DNA from 2 places in the Streptomyces cyaneofuscatus genome. Region 2 is predicted to be linked to the other one. Evidence: riboswitches for the same ligand, from Rfam matches in the RefSeq annotation. Region 2 holds a riboswitch; the other holds the start of a gene.
The links. Region 2 has a riboswitch for S-adenosylmethionine ahead of R2B67_RS27815 (aminotransferase class V-fold PLP-dependent enzyme). Riboswitches for the same ligand answer to the same signal wherever they lie in the genome.
Positions count from the first base shown of each region.

Region 1: linked by a shared signal. The riboswitch ahead of thrC (threonine synthase) and the one ahead of R2B67_RS27815 (aminotransferase class V-fold PLP-dependent enzyme) in region 2 are both predicted to bind S-adenosylmethionine.

Region 1 covers NZ_CP137002.1:3,588,972-3,597,946, forward strand. The annotation lists gene R2B67_RS15675 (hypothetical protein) at 1-500, opposite strand, end outside; gene groL (chaperonin GroEL) at 665-2,287, opposite strand; gene R2B67_RS15685 (cold-shock protein) at 2,631-2,837, opposite strand; gene R2B67_RS15690 (MoaD/ThiS family protein) at 3,297-3,575, opposite strand; gene thrC (threonine synthase) at 3,605-4,900, opposite strand; SAM riboswitch class I at 4,919-5,046, opposite strand; gene R2B67_RS15700 (glucosyl-3-phosphoglycerate synthase) at 5,211-6,161, shown strand; gene R2B67_RS15705 (alpha,alpha-trehalose-phosphate synthase (UDP-forming)) at 6,275-7,666, shown strand; gene otsB (trehalose-phosphatase) at 7,674-8,531, opposite strand; gene R2B67_RS15715 (DUF3263 domain-containing protein) at 8,720-8,975, opposite strand, start outside.
Region 2 covers NZ_CP137002.1:6,320,720-6,329,694, forward strand. The annotation lists gene qcrB (cytochrome bc1 complex cytochrome b subunit) at 1-582, shown strand, start outside; gene trpD (anthranilate phosphoribosyltransferase) at 706-1,770, shown strand; SAM riboswitch class IV at 1,856-1,973, shown strand; gene R2B67_RS27815 (aminotransferase class V-fold PLP-dependent enzyme) at 2,152-3,531, shown strand; gene R2B67_RS27820 (Lrp/AsnC family transcriptional regulator) at 3,597-3,878, opposite strand; gene R2B67_RS27825 (rhomboid family intramembrane serine protease) at 3,875-4,639, opposite strand; gene R2B67_RS27830 (hypothetical protein) at 4,834-5,076, shown strand; gene R2B67_RS27835 (NYN domain-containing protein) at 5,116-6,477, shown strand; gene R2B67_RS27840 (C40 family peptidase) at 6,767-7,801, shown strand; gene R2B67_RS27845 (C40 family peptidase) at 8,044-8,975, shown strand, end outside.

The sequences.
Region 1 (8,975 bases), 2.7 Mb from region 2:
TCGCGGATCCGGTAGCCGCCCCAGGCCGCCGTTCCGGCGCCCAGCAGCAGCGGGATCATGCCGTAGCCGACGACCGTCGACGAGTGGGCGAACCACCGTCCACCGCCGGACACCTGCGTCGCGGTGATCGTCTCGGGGTCGTTCCTTCCGTCGTGGTCCGCGAAGAGGATCCGGGTGCGCTCGATCCTGGCCGACTCGGGCATGCCGTCCACATGGACGCGCAGAGCCTCGTCGGCGACCCGCTTGCGCTCCGCCTCGTTGGCGCGCTGCTGGGCGGGGGTCTCGCCGAAGCAGTGCCAGACCGTCTGCCCCTTCTCCGTACGCGTGTCCCGGCAGTCGATCCGGCCGAAGGTCTCCACCCGCATGCCGAGCAGGCCGGAGAGGCCCGTGCCGGTCACCACGATGAACAGCCCCGCCACGAACAGCACGGCCCCGCCCACGACGAGCGAGGCCCCCTTGAGCCGCCCTCCGCCCCTTCTCCCCGCAGCGCTCACGCTCATGCCCGCCCCGCCCCCGTATCCGTACGACCGCCCTCGCGGTGGCCACGACCGCCCCCGCAGTGTCCCCGCACACCCCGGACACGCCACAGGGGCGGCACCTCCGTGACGGAGGTGCCGCCCCTGTGGGACGTGCGGGGAGCTTCGACCGGTTCCGAAGGAGCCGATCAGAAGTCCATGTCACCGCCCGGCATGCCACCCGGGGCGGCCGCGCCGGCCTTCTCGGGCTTGTCGGCGATGACGGCCTCGGTGGTGAGGAACAGCGCGGCGATGGAGGCGGCGTTCTGCAGAGCGGAACGCGTGACCTTCGCCGGGTCGATGATGCCCTCGGCGATCATGTCCACGTACTCGCCGGACGCGGCGTTGAGGCCGTGACCGATCGGCAGGTTGCGGACCTTCTCGACGACGACGCCACCCTCGAGACCACCGTTGACGGCGATCTGCTTGAGCGGGGCCTCCAGCGCGAGCTTCACGGCGTTGGCGCCGGTCGCCTCGTCGCCCGTGAGGTCGAGCTTGTCGAAGACGGCCGAGGCCTGGAGCAGAGCCACGCCACCACCGGCGACGATGCCCTCCTCGACGGCGGCCTTGGCGTTGCGCACCGCGTCCTCGATGCGGTGCTTGCGCTCCTTGAGCTCCACCTCGGTGGCGGCGCCGGCCTTGATGACGGCCACGCCGCCGGCCAGCTTCGCGAGGCGCTCCTGGAGCTTCTCGCGGTCGTAGTCCGAGTCGGAGTTCTCGATCTCGGCGCGGATCTGCTTGACGCGACCCTGCACCTGCTCGCTGTCACCGGCACCGTCGACGATCGTGGTCTCGTCCTTGGTGATGACGACCTTGCGGGCGCGGCCGAGCAGGTCCAGGCCGGCGTTCTCCAGCTTGAGACCGACCTCCTCGGAGATCACGGTGCCACCGGTGAGGATGGCGATGTCCGCGAGCATGGCCTTGCGGCGGTCGCCGAAGCCCGGGGCCTTGACGGCGACGGACTTGAACGTGCCCTTGATCTTGTTGACGACCAGGGTGGAGAGCGCCTCGCCCTCGACATCCTCGGCGATGATCAGCAGGGGCTTGCCCGACTGCATGACCTTCTCCAGCAGCGGGATCAGGTCCTTGACGCTGGCGATCTTCGAGTTGACGATCAGGATGTACGGGTCGTCGAGCGACGCCTCCATACGCTCCATGTCGGTCGCGAAGTAGGCCGAGATGTAGCCCTTGTCGAAGCGCATACCCTCGGTGAGCTCAAGCTCCAGACCGAAGGTCTGGGACTCCTCGACGGTGATGACGCCTTCCTTGCCGACCTTGTCCATCGCCTCGGCGATCTTGGCGCCGATCTCGGTGTCGGCGGCGGAGATGGAGGCGGTCGAAGCGATCTGCTCCTTGGTCTCCACGTCCTTGGCCTGCTCCAGCAGAGCGGCGGAGACGGCCTCGACGGCCTTCTCGATGCCCCGCTTGAGGGCCATCGGGTTGGCGCCCGCGGCGACGTTGCGCAGACCCTCGCGGACGAGAGCCTGGGCGAGAACGGTGGCGGTGGTCGTACCGTCGCCGGCGACGTCGTCCGTCTTCTTGGCGACCTCCTTGACCAGCTCCGCACCGATCTTCTCGTACGGGTCCTCGAGCTCGATCTCCTTGGCGATGGAAACACCATCGTTGGTGATCGTGGGCGCGCCCCACTTCTTCTCGAGGACGACGTTACGGCCCTTGGGGCCGAGGGTGACCTTGACGGCGTCGGCGAGCTGGTTCATCCCGCGCTCGAGACCGCGCCGTGCCTCCTCGTCGAACGCGATGATCTTGGCCATGTGAAGTGGTCCTCCCGGACAGGGGTGGATTCTCCGGACCGAGAGGCGCCCGCGACGGACGGCCTGCGTGCGTGGTGGTTCCTTGCCCCACCGCGCCTGCGGGCCTCACCGGCCCGGTCCAAGTTTCTGTCACTCTCACCTGGAGAGTGCTAACGCCAATGATTAGCACTCGACCCCCGAGAGTGCAAGCGCCTCAGGCCAGGGCCCGCCATGTGGTCAGGCCGCCCGTCCGGCCATCCGTCCGCCCGGTCCCGGCGCGCACGAAGGGCCCGATCCCCTGGATCACTCCGGGGTCGGGCCCTGCGTGCGTGAGTAGTGGTGATGCCGGACGGCCGCGCCGGACTCAGCCGACAGCGAGCTTGACCATGTCGGCCTGGGGCCCCTTCTGGCCCTGCGAGATCTCGAATTCAACTCGCTGACCCTCTTCGAGGGTGCGGTACCCGTCCATCTGGATCGCGCTGTAGTGGACGAAAACATCCGCACCACCGTCGACCGCGATGAAGCCGTACCCCTTCTCCGCGTTGAACCACTTGACGGTGCCCTGAGCCATGCCTAACTCCCCTATAACTGGCCCTTGCACGGGACCGCACTTCGCGGCCCCGGGTCGGAACTCACCCTCCGACAGGAGAGGGTGCGCGGCGCCGCAGCGCGTCGACCGCGGCCGAATGTATCCGCCCAACTGCCCTCTGCAACAGGTCAATCGGACGAGAATTCTGGGCACAGGCGAACGCCCGAATATGCGGGATTGCTGAAATTTACGGGCAAGTCGGGCCAGGCAAAGGCCACTTATGCCTCAAGGGGTTCACGTACTTTGGCTGCTTCTTATCGGGGCCGGGCGCATTCTCATATGCGGGCGGCACACGCAGCGAAGGGGGCTTCCCCAACTCTACCGTGCTCAACCATGCAGAATTGCCCCCTCCGCTTTGTGTGGCGGAGGGGGCAACTGTTGTTCAGCCGAGGGCGGTCGGCGGTTCAGCCGGGGGTCGTCGGATCAGCCGGGGTCGTCGGATCAGCAGCCGCCGGCCACGGCCGGGATGATCGAGATGCCGGCGCCGTCGGGCGTGGCCGCGTCGAGCCCGCCCTCGAAGCGCACGTCGTCGTCGTTGACGTACACGTTGACGAAGCGGCGCAGCTTGCCCTGGTCGTCCAGGACGCGGGCGGCGATGCCCGGGTGGTCCTTCTCCAGGGAGTCGATGACCTCGGAGAGCTTCGCGCCCTCCGCCGTGACCTCGGCCTGGCCGCCCGTGTACGTACGGAGGATGGTGGGGATGCGGACCTTGACGCTCATGGTGGTGCCCTTCTTCCTTCGTTCTGGGGTCAGGCGGAGGCGAGGCCCGCGGCGCGGAACGCGTCCAGGCTCGGCTTGATGGTCGCCGTCGCCTGCGAGGTCGCGGAGACCGCGTCGAGCGTCTTGAGCCCGTCACCGGTGTTCAGGACGACGGTGGTGAGCGCCGGGTCGATGACGCCGGCCTCGATCAGCTTCCGCGTCACGCCGAGCGTCACGCCGCCCGCCGTCTCGCCGAAGATGCCCTCGGTGCGCGCCAGCAGCTTGATCGCGTCGACGACCTGCTCGTCGTTCACGTCCTCCACCGCGCCGCCCGTGCGGCGGGCGATGTCGAGGACGTACGGGCCGTCCGCCGGGTTGCCGATGGCCAGGGACTTGGCGATGGTGTTCGGCTTCTGGGGGCGGACCACGTCGTGACCGGCCTTGAAGGCGGCGGAGACCGGGGAGCAGCCCTCGGCCTGGGCGCCGAAGATCTTGTACGGCTTGTCCTCGACCAGGCCGAGCTTGATCAGCTCCTGGAACCCCTTGTCGATCTTCGTCAGCTGCGAGCCGGACGCGATCGGGATGACGATCTGGTCGGGCAGCCGCCAGCCGAGCTGCTCGCAGATCTCGTACGCCAGGGTCTTGGAGCCCTCGCCGTAGTACGGGCGCAGGTTGACGTTGACGAAGCCCCAGCCCTCGCCGAGCGGGTCGCCGATGAGCTCGGAGCAGAAGCGGTTGACGTCGTCGTAGTTGCCCTCGATGCCGACCAGCTCACCGCCGTACACCGCGGCCATGACGACCTTGCCCTGCTCCAGGTCGTGCGGGATGAACACGCACGAGCGCAGTCCGGCGCGGGCGGCGGCGGCCCCGACGGCACCGGCCAGGTTGCCCGTGGAGGAGCAGGAGAGGGTGGTGAAACCGAAGGCGCGGGCGGCCTCGACGGCGATCGCGACGACCCGGTCCTTGAAGGAGTGCGTCGGATTGCCGGAGTCGTCCTTGACGTACAGACCGCCGGTGACGCCCAGCTCACGGGCGAGATTGTCGGCCTTGACCAGCTTGGTGAAACCGGGGTTGATATTGGGCTTCTCGGCGACATCGGCCGGAACCGGCAGCAGCGGGGCGTAACGCCAGATGTTGTTCGGGCCGGCCTCGATGCGCCCCCGCAGTTCCTCGGGGGAGCCGGTGGGCAGGTCGTACGCGACTTCCAGGGGTCCGAAACAGGACGCACAGGCGAAAAGGGGGCCGAGCTCGAAACGCTCGCCGCACTCGCGGCAGGAAAGCGCCACGGCGGGACCGAGGTCCACGGAAGCGGTGGTGGCATTACCTGCGATGGTCTGAACAGCCATGATGGCGGAGGCCCTTTCTCCTCATCTTCCTTGCGGCGCATTTCGCCACAAGACGGAATTGGCACCTTCCCCACCGTGACCTCGCGGTCGGTAGGAGGGTTGCCGGGACTTCAACGGGCCGTTCCCTCAGTCCCTCTGGATGAGCTCTGTGGCACTGGATCTTCGATCCAGGCGTTTGTGTGACGACGGACCCCGACATGCGACGGTCATCCGCGTTGTTCAAGACTGTAACCGAAGGACCGGACTGTTGAGATAGTCGTCCGAACGGCGAGATGGATCACATACCGCCCCCACACGAGGAGTCCCGACCGTGCTCGAAGAGGTGGAACGCTGGCTGACCAGGCGTTCCTGGTCGTCCGCCGACCGCCCGCTGAACCGGCTCACCGACGCCCGGGCCGCCGACCCTCACCGTACGTCGGTGAGTGTGGTGCTGCCCGCGCTGAACGAGGAGGCCACGGTCGGCGCGATCGTGGCGACCATCCGGCGCGAGCTGATGGAGAAGGTCCGGCTGGTCGACGAGCTGGTGGTGATCGACTCCGGCTCCACCGACGCCACGGCCGCCGTCGCGCGGGCTGCGGGCGCCCGGGTGGTCCGCCGGGACGCGATCCTGCCCCGGATCCCGGCGCTGCCCGGCAAGGGCGAGGTGCTCTGGCGGTCGCTCCTGGTGACCAGCGGCGAGATCGTCTGCTTCGTCGACGCGGACCTGAGGGACTTCTCGGCGGACTTCGTCTCGGGAACGGTCGGCCCGCTGCTCACCGACCCGACCGTGCAGTTCGTCAAGGCGATGTACGACCGCCCGTTCGGCGACACCGCAGGTCAGGGCGGCCGCGTCACCGAGTTGGTGGCACGCCCCCTGCTCAATCTGCACTGGCCGCAGCTGGCCGGCTTCGTGCAGCCGCTGGGCGGCGAGTACGCGGTGCGGCGCTCGCTGCTGGAGCGGCTGCCGTTCCCGGTCGGTTACGGAGTGGAGCTGGGGCTGCTCGTCGACGCGCTGCACACCGTGGGTCTGGACGCGCTGGGACAGGTGGATGTGGGGGTGCGGCGCCACCGCCACCAGGACGGGCAGGCGCTGGGCCGGATGGCGGCCGCGATCTACCGCACGGCGCAGCTGCGGCTCTCCCGGGGGCATCTGGTGCGGCCGGCGCTGACGCAGTTCGAGCGGGGCGAGGAGGGGTTCGTGCCGCGCACCCATGCGGTGGACACCGAGGAGCGGCCGCCGATGCGGGAGATCGAGGAGTACGTGGAGCGGTGGGCGGCGTGAGGTCCGGGGGGCTCCGCGCCGTGGCGGGCGTGAGGTGCGGGGGCTCCGGCGCCGTGGCGGGCGTGAGGCTCTGAGGCGTTTGGCGGCTTCCCTTACGGGCTAGGTTCCGCTACATGGTCACCGAGCACGCACCTTCCTCCACTGCCCAGGTCCTCGTCGCGTCCAACCGCGGCCCGATCACGTACACGCTCGGCGAGGACGGGACGCTCGACGCCAAGCGCGGCGGAGGCGGGCTCGTCTCCGGGCTGAGCGCCGTCGACGACAAGCTCTGGGTCTGCGCGGCCCTCGGCGACGGCGACCGGGAGGCGGTGCGGCGCGGGGTCGGTGAGCCGGGCGTACGGATGCTGGACATCGACGCCGAGGTCCACGCCGACGCGTACAACGGCATCGCGAACTCGGTGCTGTGGTTCGTCCACCACCTGCTCTACCAGACGCCCGTGGAGCCGGTCTTCGACGCGGAGTTCCGGCGGCAGTGGGCGTCGTACGAGGCGTACAACCGGGCCTTCGCCCAGGCGCTCGCGGAGGAGGCGGGGGAAGGGGCGGCGGTCCTGGTCCAGGACTACCACCTGGCCCTGGTCCCCGGCATGCTCCGCGAGCGGCGCCCGGACCTGCGGATCGGCCACTTCTCGCACACCCCGTGGGCGCCGGTGGACTACTTCCGGCTGCTGCCCGACGACATCGGTGAGCAGCTGCTCCGCGGCATCCTGGGCGCGGACCGGGCCGCGTTCCTGACCCGGCGGTGGGCGGACGCGTTCATCGGCTGCTGTACGGAGATCCTCGGCGGGACGGGCCGGACCAGGATCGGGGTGCACGGGCTCGGGGCGGACGCGGACTTCCTGCGGCGGCGGTCGCAGGAGGCGGACGTCGACGAGCGCATGGAGGCGCTGCGGGAGCAGGTGGGCGAGGGCCGGAAGACGATCGTGCGGGTGGACCGCACCGAGCTGTCCAAGAACATCGTGCGCGGCCTGCACGCGTACCGGGCCCTGCTGGAGGCCCACCCGGAGTGGCGCGAGCGCGTGGTCCACGTCGCCTTCGCCTACCCCTCGCGCCAGGACCTCGCGGTCTACCGGGACTACACGGCGGCGGTGCAGACCCTCGCCACCGAGATCAACGGGGCGTACGGCACGGAGAGTTGGACGCCGGTCATCCTCCACGTGAACGACGACTTCGCCCGCTCGCTCGCCGCGTACCGGCTGGCGGACGTCGCGCTGGTCAACCCGATCCGCGACGGCATGAACCTGGTCGCCAAGGAGGTCCCCGTCGTCTCGGACCACGGCTGCGCGCTGGTGCTGTCGCGGGAGGCGGGGGCGTACGAGGAGCTGGGCGAGGACGCGATCGTGGTGAACCCGTACGACGTGGTGGGCACGGCCGAGGCGCTGCACGAGGCCCTGTCGATGGGCGGGGACGAGCGTTCCGGCCGTACGAAGCGGCTGGCGGAGGCGGCGACGGCGCTCCCGCCGCAGCAGTGGTTCCTGGACCAGTTGGAGGCGCTGCGGCAGGAGTGAGGGCGTCCTAGAGGCGGCCCGCCAGGGCCGCCAGGAAGTCCACGACGGCGGCCGGGCCCGGGACCAACAGGTCGGCACGCTCGGCCAGTTCGGGCACCTCGGCGCTGCCGCTGCACACCAGCAGCCCCGGGATGCCGTCCGGGCCGGCACCGCGCAGCTTCTCCACCGCGGCGAAGGCGGCGAGGTCCCCGAGGTCGTCGCCTGCGTACAGGACGGACTCCGCGTCGACCTCGGCGACGTACGTGGCGAGCGCGACGCCCTTGTCCATGCCCGGCGGACGCAACTCCAGGACCTGGCGGCCCGGTTCCAGGATCAGCCCGTGGCGGGCGGCCAGCTCGCCGAGGGGGCCGCGCAGGGTCTCGAAGGCCGCCTGCGGGTCGTCGGCGCGGCGGGTGTGGACGGCGACGGCCTGGCCCTTCTCCTCGGTCCAGGTGCCGTGCCAGGAGTCGAACTCGTGCAGTACGCCCGGGAGTTCGGCCCGCACGGCGGCGACTCCGGGGTGCGGGGCGGGGGCGTTCACCGTGCCGGTGGCGGCGTCCCAGCGCTCGGCGCCGTAGTGGCCGAGGACCACGAGGTGGTCGAGGCCGGGAACGCCCGCGAAGCCGCCGTAGCGCACGGCGACGCCTGCGGGGCGGCCGGTGATCACCGCGACGGAGGCCACTTTGGGCGCGAGTGCGGCGAGCGCCTCGACGGCGCCGGGGTGGGCGCGGGCGCGCTCGGGGTCCGGGACGATGTCGGCGAGCGTGCCGTCGAAGTCGAGGGCGATGACCGCGCGGTCGGGCCGAGCGAGGATGGCCTCCAGGCCCTCGCGGCCGGCCGGGGTGGTCGGGGTCGGGATCGGCGGCTGTACGGAGTGGCTGCCCATGGGGTGAGCCTAGCGGGGTACGGCCGAACACGGGGCCCGGGCCCACCCGGGGCTCCGCCCCGCACCCCGCTCCTCAATCGCCGGAGGGGCTCAAAAATGCTCCCCCCAGAGGACAGCCGGGGGCGGCCAAATCAAGCCCCTCCGGCGATTGAGGAGCGGGGGTTCGGGGGCAGCGCCGCCGGAAAGGCTCAGCGGCGCTCCCGCCGCGCCGCCTTCAGCCGGCGCAGCCGGTTCACCGTCACCGGATCCTCCCGCAGCGCCCGCTCATCCTCGATCAGCGCGTTGAGGAGCTGGAAGTAGCGGACCGGCGAGATGCCCAGCTCCTCCCGGATCGCCCGCTCCTTCGCCCCGGGCCCCGCCCAGGACCTCCGCTCCAGCGCGAGCAGCGCACGGTCACGGTCGGACAGCCCCGGGGCAGCAGGCTCGGGCTCGGCGTCAGGCGCG
Region 2 (8,975 bases):
CCCGCGGTGTACCCGTTCGTCGAGTCCTGGATCACCGGGGACAAGCGCGAGCACCACATCCTGGACCGCCCGCGCAACGCCCCGACCCGTACGGCGCTGGGCGTCGCCTGGATCACGGCGTACTTCATCGGCCTCGTCGGCGGTGGTAACGACCTGTGGGCCACGCACTTCCATCTGTCGCTGAACGCCATCTCGTGGTTCGTCCGGATCTTCTTCTTCGCCGGACCGGTCATCGCGTTCATCGTCACGAAGCGGATCTGCCTGGGCCTCCAGCGCCGCGACCGGGACAAGGTGCTGCACGGTCGCGAGACCGGCATCATCAAGCGCCTGCCGCACGGTGAGTTCGTCGAGATCCACGAGCCGCTCTCCCCGGGGCAGCTGCACACGCTCACCGCGCACGAGCAGTACAAGCCGGTCGAACTCGGCCCCGAGGTCGACGAGAACGGCGTCAAGCGCAAGATCTCCCCGGTCCAGAAGCTGCGCGCCAAGCTCAGCAAGGGCTACTACGGCGAGAACAACCAGATCGCCAAGCCCACCGCCGAGGAGTACAAGGAGATCACCGAGGGCCACGGCCACCACTGATCGCCTGACCTGATCGCCACCGTGAGAGCCCCGTCCATTCGCTGGACGGGGCTCTTCGCGGTCCCGGTGGCTGGATAGGGTGGAGCCGTATCTTTCCCGGCTGTGGACCCCCTGGAGCGGACCATGAACGTTGTGACCCCGAGCGGCGGCGACAGCGTGGCGGACCGTTCCTGGCCCGGCCTGCTGAACCCCCTGCTGCGCGGCGAGAACCTCTCCTCCGAGGCGACCGCCTGGGCGATGGACCGCATCATGAGCGGCGAGGCGACCGACGCGCAGATCGCCGGCTTCGCGGTCGCGCTGCGGGCCAAGGGCGAGACCGTCGAGGAGGTCACCGGTCTGGTGCGCGCGATGTACGCGCACGCCAACACCATCCAGGTGCCCGGCCGCACCGTCGACATCGTCGGCACCGGCGGCGACCTCGCCAAGACGGTCAACATCTCCACCATGTCCGCGATCGTCATCGCCGGGACCGGCGCCAAGGTCGTCAAGCACGGCAACCGGGCCGCCTCGTCGGCGAGCGGCTCCTCCGACGTACTGGAGAAGCTCGGCGTCAACCTGGAGCTGACCCCGCAGCGGGTGGTCGAGGTCGCCGAGGCGGCGGGCATCACCTTCTGCTTCGCCGTGAAGTTCCACCCCGCCCTGCGGTACGCGGCCAAGGCCCGCCGGGAGCTCGGCGCGCAGACCACGTTCAACATCCTGGGCCCCCTCACCAACCCGGCTCAGGTGCGCTCCCAGGCCATCGGGGTGGCCGACGCAAGGATGGCGCCCATCGTCGCGGGCGTCCTGGCGGAGCGGGGCAACTCGGCGCTCGTCTTCCGCGGCGACGACGGCCTCGACGAGCTGACCACCACGGCCACCTCCCGGGTCTGGGTGGTCCGCGACGGCGCGGTCCGCGAGGAGCCCTTCGACCCGCGCGACGTCGGCCTCCCGCTGGTCCCCGTCGAGGCGCTGCGCGGCGCCGACGCCTCGTACAACGCCGATGTGGCCCGCCGCCTCCTGGACGGCGAGGGCGGCGCGGTACGGGAGGCGGTGCTGCTCAACTCGGCGGCGGCGCTGGTCGCGCTCGACCCGGGGCCCGGCACGCTGACCGAGCAGATCGCGGCGAAGATCCAGGTGGCCGCCGAGGCCGTCGACTCCGGGGCCGCCAAGCGCGCGCTGGAGCGGTGGGTGGCGGCCAGTAACGCCTGAGCGACGCAGAGTGTGACGCAGGGCGCAGTCCGGATGCCGGACTGCGCCCTTGCGCGTGCGCATACATATGGCAAGATGCTGCGCAGGTCATGAGTGACAGCGACTACGGCCCCGGCCCGCTGTCCGGCAACCCTCCGTCCGTGGCGGGGTGCCCCGGGTGAAGACCAGGCCGTAGGCAGCGAGGTCTGCGGCAAGCGCGGGCCCCTCGGCGTCCAGTGGACGCCAGCCCCCGGGGTCCTGGTCCCTAGGGAGCCTCTTGTGAGCAAGCGAATGCGCTAGGGCTTCATCGCCCTCCTTCAGCGCACCATTTTTCCTTCCCCCTCCCGCGCTGCCGCGTACCCGCCGGCGCCGGATTTCGCCTGCCTTTTACGGGAGTTCGCCATGTCTGTCTCCACCGCTGCCATCGACCCGTCGGTTTGTGCCCCGCTGCCCGTTCTGGGGCAGGATGTCACCGTTCCGCTCGTCACCGGCGGTGAAGTCACCTACGCCGCACTCGACTACGCCGCCAGCGCCCCGGCCCTCCAGCGGGTCTGGGACGACGTCGCCGCGTACGCCCCGTACTACGGCAGCGTCCACCGCGGGGCCGGATACCTCTCGCAGCTCTCCACCGACCTCTTCGAGAACAGCCGCCGCACGGTCGCGGAGTTCCTCGGCTGCCGCGCGGAGGACCAGGTCGTCTTCACCCGCTCGACGACCGACTCCCTCAACCTGCTGGCCGCCGCGATCCCCGCCGACTGCCAGGTCTTCGTGTACGAGACCGAGCACCACGCCTCCCTGCTGCCCTGGCGCGACGCCCAGGTCACCTACCTCAACGCGCCCCGCACCCCCGGCCAGGCGGTGGAGACCCTGGAGCGCGCGCTGGCCGACCGCGACCCCTACGGCCCCGCCCTGGTCTGCGTCACCGGCGCCTCCAACGTGACCGGTGAGCTGTGGCCGGTGAGGGAACTGGCCGCCGCCGCCCACGCGCACGGCGCCCGAATCGTCCTCGACGCCGCGCAGCTCGCCCCGCACCACCCCGTGGACATCGCCGAACTGGACGTCGACTGGGTCGCGTTCTCCGGCCACAAGCTGTACGCGCCCTTCGGCTCGGGCGTCCTCGCGGGCCGCGCCGACTGGCTCCAGGCGGCCGAGCCGTACCTCGCCGGCGGCGGCGCCTCCCGCAAGGTCGCCCGGCGCGCCGACGGCGGCGTGGACGTCGACTGGCACACCACGGCCGCCCGCCACGAGGCCGGTTCGCCCAACGTCATCGGCGTCTACTCCATCGCCTCCGCCTGCAAGGCCCTCACCGAGGCGGGGTTCGACTCCCTGGTGGCCCGGGAGCAGGAGCTGGTGGGCCGGGTACGCGAAGGGCTCGCCGAGGTCCCCGAGGTCCAGGTGCTCTCGCTCTTCGGCGACGACGCGCCCCGGGTCGGCGTCATCTCCTTCGTGGTGCGCGGCTGGAACAGCTCGCACTTCGCCGCCGCCCTCTCCGCGGAGTACGGCATCGGCGTCCGCGACGGCCTCTTCTGCGCCCACCCGCTGGTGCGCACCCTCCTCGGCAGCGACCCGCAGGACCCGGGCGAGTGCGGCGCCCCCGAGGCCGAGCCGGGCGAGCGGTCCCTCAACGCGATCCGGGTCAGCTTCGGCGCCGGTACGCCCGACGAGCACATCGACCGCTTCCTGCGCGCGGTCACCGAGCTGGTCCGCGAGGGCGCCCAGTGGAAGTACCGCACCGAGGACGGCCGTTGCGTCCCGGACCGGGGCGAGGCCGCCCAGGTCTGAGGCTGGTAAAGCATGTCGGCCGGGAACAGGCAGCGCGCCTGTACCCGGCCGAAGTGCGTCGGAGGTTACGCGTCCAGGCCGATGGCGAACGCCGCTTCCAGGTCGTGCTGGGAGTACGTACGGAACGCCACATGGGTGTCGGTGCCCTCGACGCCCGGGATCTTGCTGATCCGGCCGGGGATGACATCGGCGAGGTCGTCGTGGCGGGCGACCCGGACCATGGCGATCAGGTCGTAGGTGCCGGTGACGGAGAAGACCTCGCTGACACTGTCCAGCGCGGCGATGGCCTCGGCGATCTCCGGAATCCGGTCCACGCTGGTCTTGATGAGCACGATCGCGGTGATCACGGCTGTCTGTCTCCCTCGGTCGCCGTGGCTGGAACCTTCACCTTAGCCCCACCCCGATACCGCACCCAGGCGTACAGGAACCCGGCCGCGAACCCCGCCACATGCGCCAGATACGCCACCCCCGGCCCGGCGTCCGCCGCCTGAGCGGCCGCCCACTGGAGCCCGAACCAGAAGACCAGCACGATCCAGGCGGGAAACCGCAGCGGCAGGAAGAAGAGGAACGGGAACAGGCTGGTCACCCGGGCCTTGGGAAACAGGTACAGGAACGCGCCGAGCACCGCCGAGATCGCGCCCGACGCGCCGACCAGCGTCTGTTCCGAGTCCGCGTGCACCGCCGCGTAACAGACCAGCGCCAGGTAGCCGCACCCCACGTAGAAGAGGGCGAACGGCACCCGGCCCATGCGTTCCTCGGCCATCGCCCCGAACACGTACAGGAAGAGCAGGTTGCCCAGCAGGTGCAGCCAGCTGCCGTGCACGAACAGCGCGGTGAACGGGGTGAGCAGGGCGCGCGCCGAGCCCTCCCACAGCTCGGCCGGGATCACGCCCCACCGCTCGAAGTACCCGGCCTGCGCGGCGAGCAGTGCGTCCTGGCTGCTGTAGGAGGCGCCGCCGAACCCGGAGAGCGGGCTGATCAGGAAGATCGCGCAGCACAGGGCGATCAGCCCGTACGTCACCGGCGCCCCGCCCACCGTCCCGCCCGCCGCGCTGTCCCGGACCCTCCCGGCCGAGGCCCGCCAGTCGAACCGCCCTAGGTCGATCATGTACAGAGCATGGCGTACCGAGGGAGAACGGGACGGAGCGCCTCGCCGTGCCGATGCCTATACGCGAGGCCGTAGGGTTACGCCAGGACTTCCGCAGTTCGACGGCGCACCGCGAGATCCTTGACGTAGACAGGTGGAGTCGCGGCGGCACGCCCGGCGCGGGCTCCTGGAGACGACGAAAGAGGACGCAGACGATGACGACGGTTCCCCTGCCGACGGACTCGACCCGCTGGCGCTGCACCCTGTGCGGCAATCTCACGCGCTTCGACGTGACGCGGTCCTCCAAGGTCGTGGAGTACGTGCACCTCGACCTGGCCGGTGAGTCCAGTGTCGAGGAGCGGGAGGTGGTCAGTGAGACCATCGAGTCGGTCCGCTGCCGTTGGTGCAACGCGGTGGACCAGATCGAACTGGTGGACAGGCCGGGTGCCGCTTCCTGAGGGAGCGCACCGACAGACATATCTATGGGGTGACGGACGGTGGATCAGCCGACCAGCGGCGCCGAACCGGCCGATGCGGCCGACGGTGGTGCAGAGGCGCTCGACCGCCCGCTGCCCGAAGGCGTACGGCGGCGGGTCATCGCCCTGGTCGCGGACGCCTTCGGTGGCCTGACCGTCGCCGAACTGCCCGCCCAGTTGCGGCAGTATGCCCGGTTCACCCCGACCCGGCGGGCCAAGTTCGCCGGGAACGCGATGGCCGCCGCGCTGGAGGGCGACCCGCTGTTCCGGCAGCGCATCGGTGAGCGGCTGAGCCAGGCCCAGCCGGAGCTGGCCGGTGCGCTGGAGGCGGGGTCGCCGCCCGCGGCCGCCGACCCCGTCGACGTGGCCGCCGCCGCCTATGTGCTGCGCCCGGTGGGCTGGGTCAAGCTGGTCGAGGCGGCCGGCGAGGAGGTCCAGCGCGCCGACGCGGAGCGGGTGGACGAGGAGACCCGGCGCGAACTGGTCCAGCTGCGCGAGGAGCTGGAGCGGGCGCGCGCCCACACCCGCAGCGAGACCGAGCGGCTCCGCGCCGAGCTGGACGCGGCCCGCAAGGAGTCCGAGTCGCTCCACCGCAAGCTCCGCTCCGCGCAGAGCGAGGTGAAGCGCGGCGAGGCCGCCCTGCGCCGCTCCACCGCCGAGGCGGAGGCCCAGCGCGCCGAGGCGGCCGCCCAGCTCTCCGCCGCCGAGAGCGAGTCGCGCCGGCTCAAGCACCGGCTCGGCGAGGCCGAGGCGTCCGTGGAGGCGGGCCGCAGAGCCTCCCGTGAGGGGCGCTCGATGGAGGACATGCGGCTGCGGCTGCTGCTCGACACGGTCCTGGACGCGGCCTCGGGGCTCCGGCGCGAGCTGGCCCTGCCCCCGGTGACCTCCCGCCCGGCCGACAGCGTGGACGCGGTGGAGCCGGGCCGGATGTCGCCCAAGGACATCGCCGCCAGGGCGCTTTCGGACACCGATCCGGCGCTCCTCGACCAATTGCTGGCGCTCCCGCAGGCGCATCTCATCGTGGACGGCTACAACGTCACCAAGACCGGCTATCCCCAGATGCCGCTGGAGAAGCAGCGGTTGCGGCTGCTGGGCGGCCTCTCGGTGCTCGCCGCGCAGACCGGCGCCGAGATGACCTGTGTCTTCGACGGTGCCGAACTGGCCGCCCCGGTGCTGCTCGCGCCGCCGCGCGGGGTGCGGGTCCTGTTCAGCAAGGCGGGGGTCACGGCGGACGAGCTGATCCGTCAACTGGCCCGCGCGGAACCGCCGGGGAGACCTGTCGTGGTCGTCTCCACCGACCGCGAGGTGGCGGACGGGGTGGCCAAGGCCGGCGCCCGGCCTGTCGCGTCCGTCTTGCTCCTGAAGCGCCTTTCGCGCGTCTAGGCACAGTTGTGCGACATGTGTGCCATGCCGGATTTTTGGGAACGTACCGTCAAGTCGCCACTACACGTGGTGGAGTGAGAGTAAAGAAGTGCCTGATGTGACAAGAAAAATCCTGTGAGGATTTGAACTGATCACAAGAGGGTCACTAGGGTCAGGCCTCGAACCTTCGCACGGTTGATCACCCATCGGGGGTGACGGCGAAGGAACCGCCGAGTCCGTGAGTGTACGGAGCCGGGGATTCTTCCCCACAGCCCGGTAGGCGGCTCTGAGGAAGAAGGAGCTCGCCTTCGTGGCGTCCCACCGTCGTCCCAAGCAGCCGAGCCGCACCCGCGTGACCGTGCTCACCGCGACCGCCGCCGCGGCCGTTGCCCTGACCTCCCAGGCCGCCCACGCCGACCCCAAGCCGACCAAGAACGAAGTCAAGGCGAAGGTCGACAAGCTCTACCACGAGGCCGAGGCCGCCACCGAGAAGTACAACGGCGCCAAGGAGCAGCAGGACAAGCTCAAGAAGCAGGTCGACGCGCTGCAGGACAAGGTCGCCCGCGGCCAGGACGAGCTCAACACCCTGCGCGGCGAGCTGGGTTCGATCGCCACCGCGCAGTACCGCTCCGGCGGTATCGACCCCTCGGTCGCCCTCTTCCTCGCCTCGGACCCGGACAGCTTCCTCGACCAGGCCTCCGCGCTCGACCAGCTGACGGTCAAGCAGACGGAGTCGCTGCAGAAGATCCAGGCCAAGCAGCGCACCCTCGCCCAGCAGCGCAAGGAAGCCCAGGACAAGCTCGGCGACCTCGCCGACGTCCGCAAGGCGCTCGGCGAGAACAAGAAGAAGTACCAGGGCAAGCTGGCCGACGCGCAGCGCCTCCTCAACAGCCTGACCGCTGCCGAGCGCGCGAAGATCCAGGAGGAGGAGGCCGCGAAGGACCGCGCCAGCCGCGCCACCAGCGAGCGGGTCGACCTCGGCAACGAGGCCCCCGCCTCGGGCCGCGGAGCCGCCGCCCTCAGCGCCGCCGCCACCCAGCTCGGCAAGCCCTACGTCTCCGGCGGCTCGGGCCCCAACTCGTACGACTGCTCCGGGCTGACCCAGTGGGCCTTCGCCCAGGCCGGTGTCGGCATCTCCCGGACCACGTACACCCAGCAGAACGACGGCACGAAGATCGGCCGCAGCCAGCTCCGCCCGGGCGACCTGGTCTTCTTCAACGGCCTGTCGCACGTCGGCTTCTACGCCGGCAACAACCAGATCCTGCACGCCCCGAAGCCGGGCACCGTCGTCCGCTACGAGTCGATGGACTACATGGGCACCTTCCAGTTCGGCGTCCGCATCTGACGCCACGCCCGCCCGGAGCGACGCCCGAACGAGGGAATCGCCCCAGCTCGCGCTGACGCCCTGCCCCGCCCGGAGACCGAGGTCACCGGCGGGGCAGCGCCGTTTCGACGCCCCTTCCGCCACCGGCGAGGTCTTTGGACGCCCGGTAGTCGTCCGATTACTGTCTGGCTGCTGCGCGGCTCCCCGTACGGACCCGCGCGTTCCTGCGTCAACTGCGTCAGCGGAAGGAAGTGCGGCTTCCTGTGGTGTCCCATCGCCGTCCCACCCAGTCCGGCCTCCATCGGGGCGTCCGCGTCACGGTCGTCTCGGCGGCCGCCGCCACCGCGGCCGCGACCCTGACCGGGGCCCCCGCGAGCGCCGACCCGAAGGACACCCGCGAGAGCGCCAAGGCGGCCGTCGACCGGCTCTACGGTGAGGCCGAGCAGGCCACCGAGCGCTACAACGAGGCCGGGGAGCGGGTGGACCGGCTGCGCGGCGAGGCGGACCGGGCCCAGGACGCGGCCGCCCGCGGCCAGGAGTCCATCAACCGGATGCGCAACTCGCTCGGCGCGATGGCGGGCGCCCAGTACCGCACCGGTGGCATCGACCCCGCGCTCGCCCTGCTGCTCTCCTCCGACCCGGACACCTACCTGGAGCGGGCCGCCGCCCTCGACCGGGCCGGCGCGCGCCAGGCGCTCACCCTGGACAAGCTCCGCCACGCCCAGCGCGGCGTCGCCCAGAGACGCGCCGAGGCCTCCCGCGCCCTCACCGAGCTGGAGCACAACCGGGCCGCCGTCACCCGCCACAAACGGGCCGTCGAGGCCAAGCTCCGCCAGGCCCGGCAACTGCTGGCCTCACTGCCCGCCGAGGACCGCGCCTCCTTCGACCGGGTCTCCCGCTCCGGCCGCGACGGCGCCCCCGACCTCTCCGGCGTCGCCCCCGGCTCGGCCCGGGCGATGTCCGCCGTCGCGGCCGCCCGCCAGGCGCTCGGCAAGCCCTACGTGTGGGGCGCCAACGGGCCCTCCGGCTTCGACTGTTCCGGCCTCATGCAGTGGGCCTACGCCCAGGCCGGGGTGAGCCTGCCCCGCACCTCGCAGGCCCAGCGGTACGCGGGCCGCATGGTGCCGCTCTCCCAGGCCCAGCCCGGCGACCTGGTCGCCTACCGCGCCGACGCCAGCCACATCGGGATGTACGT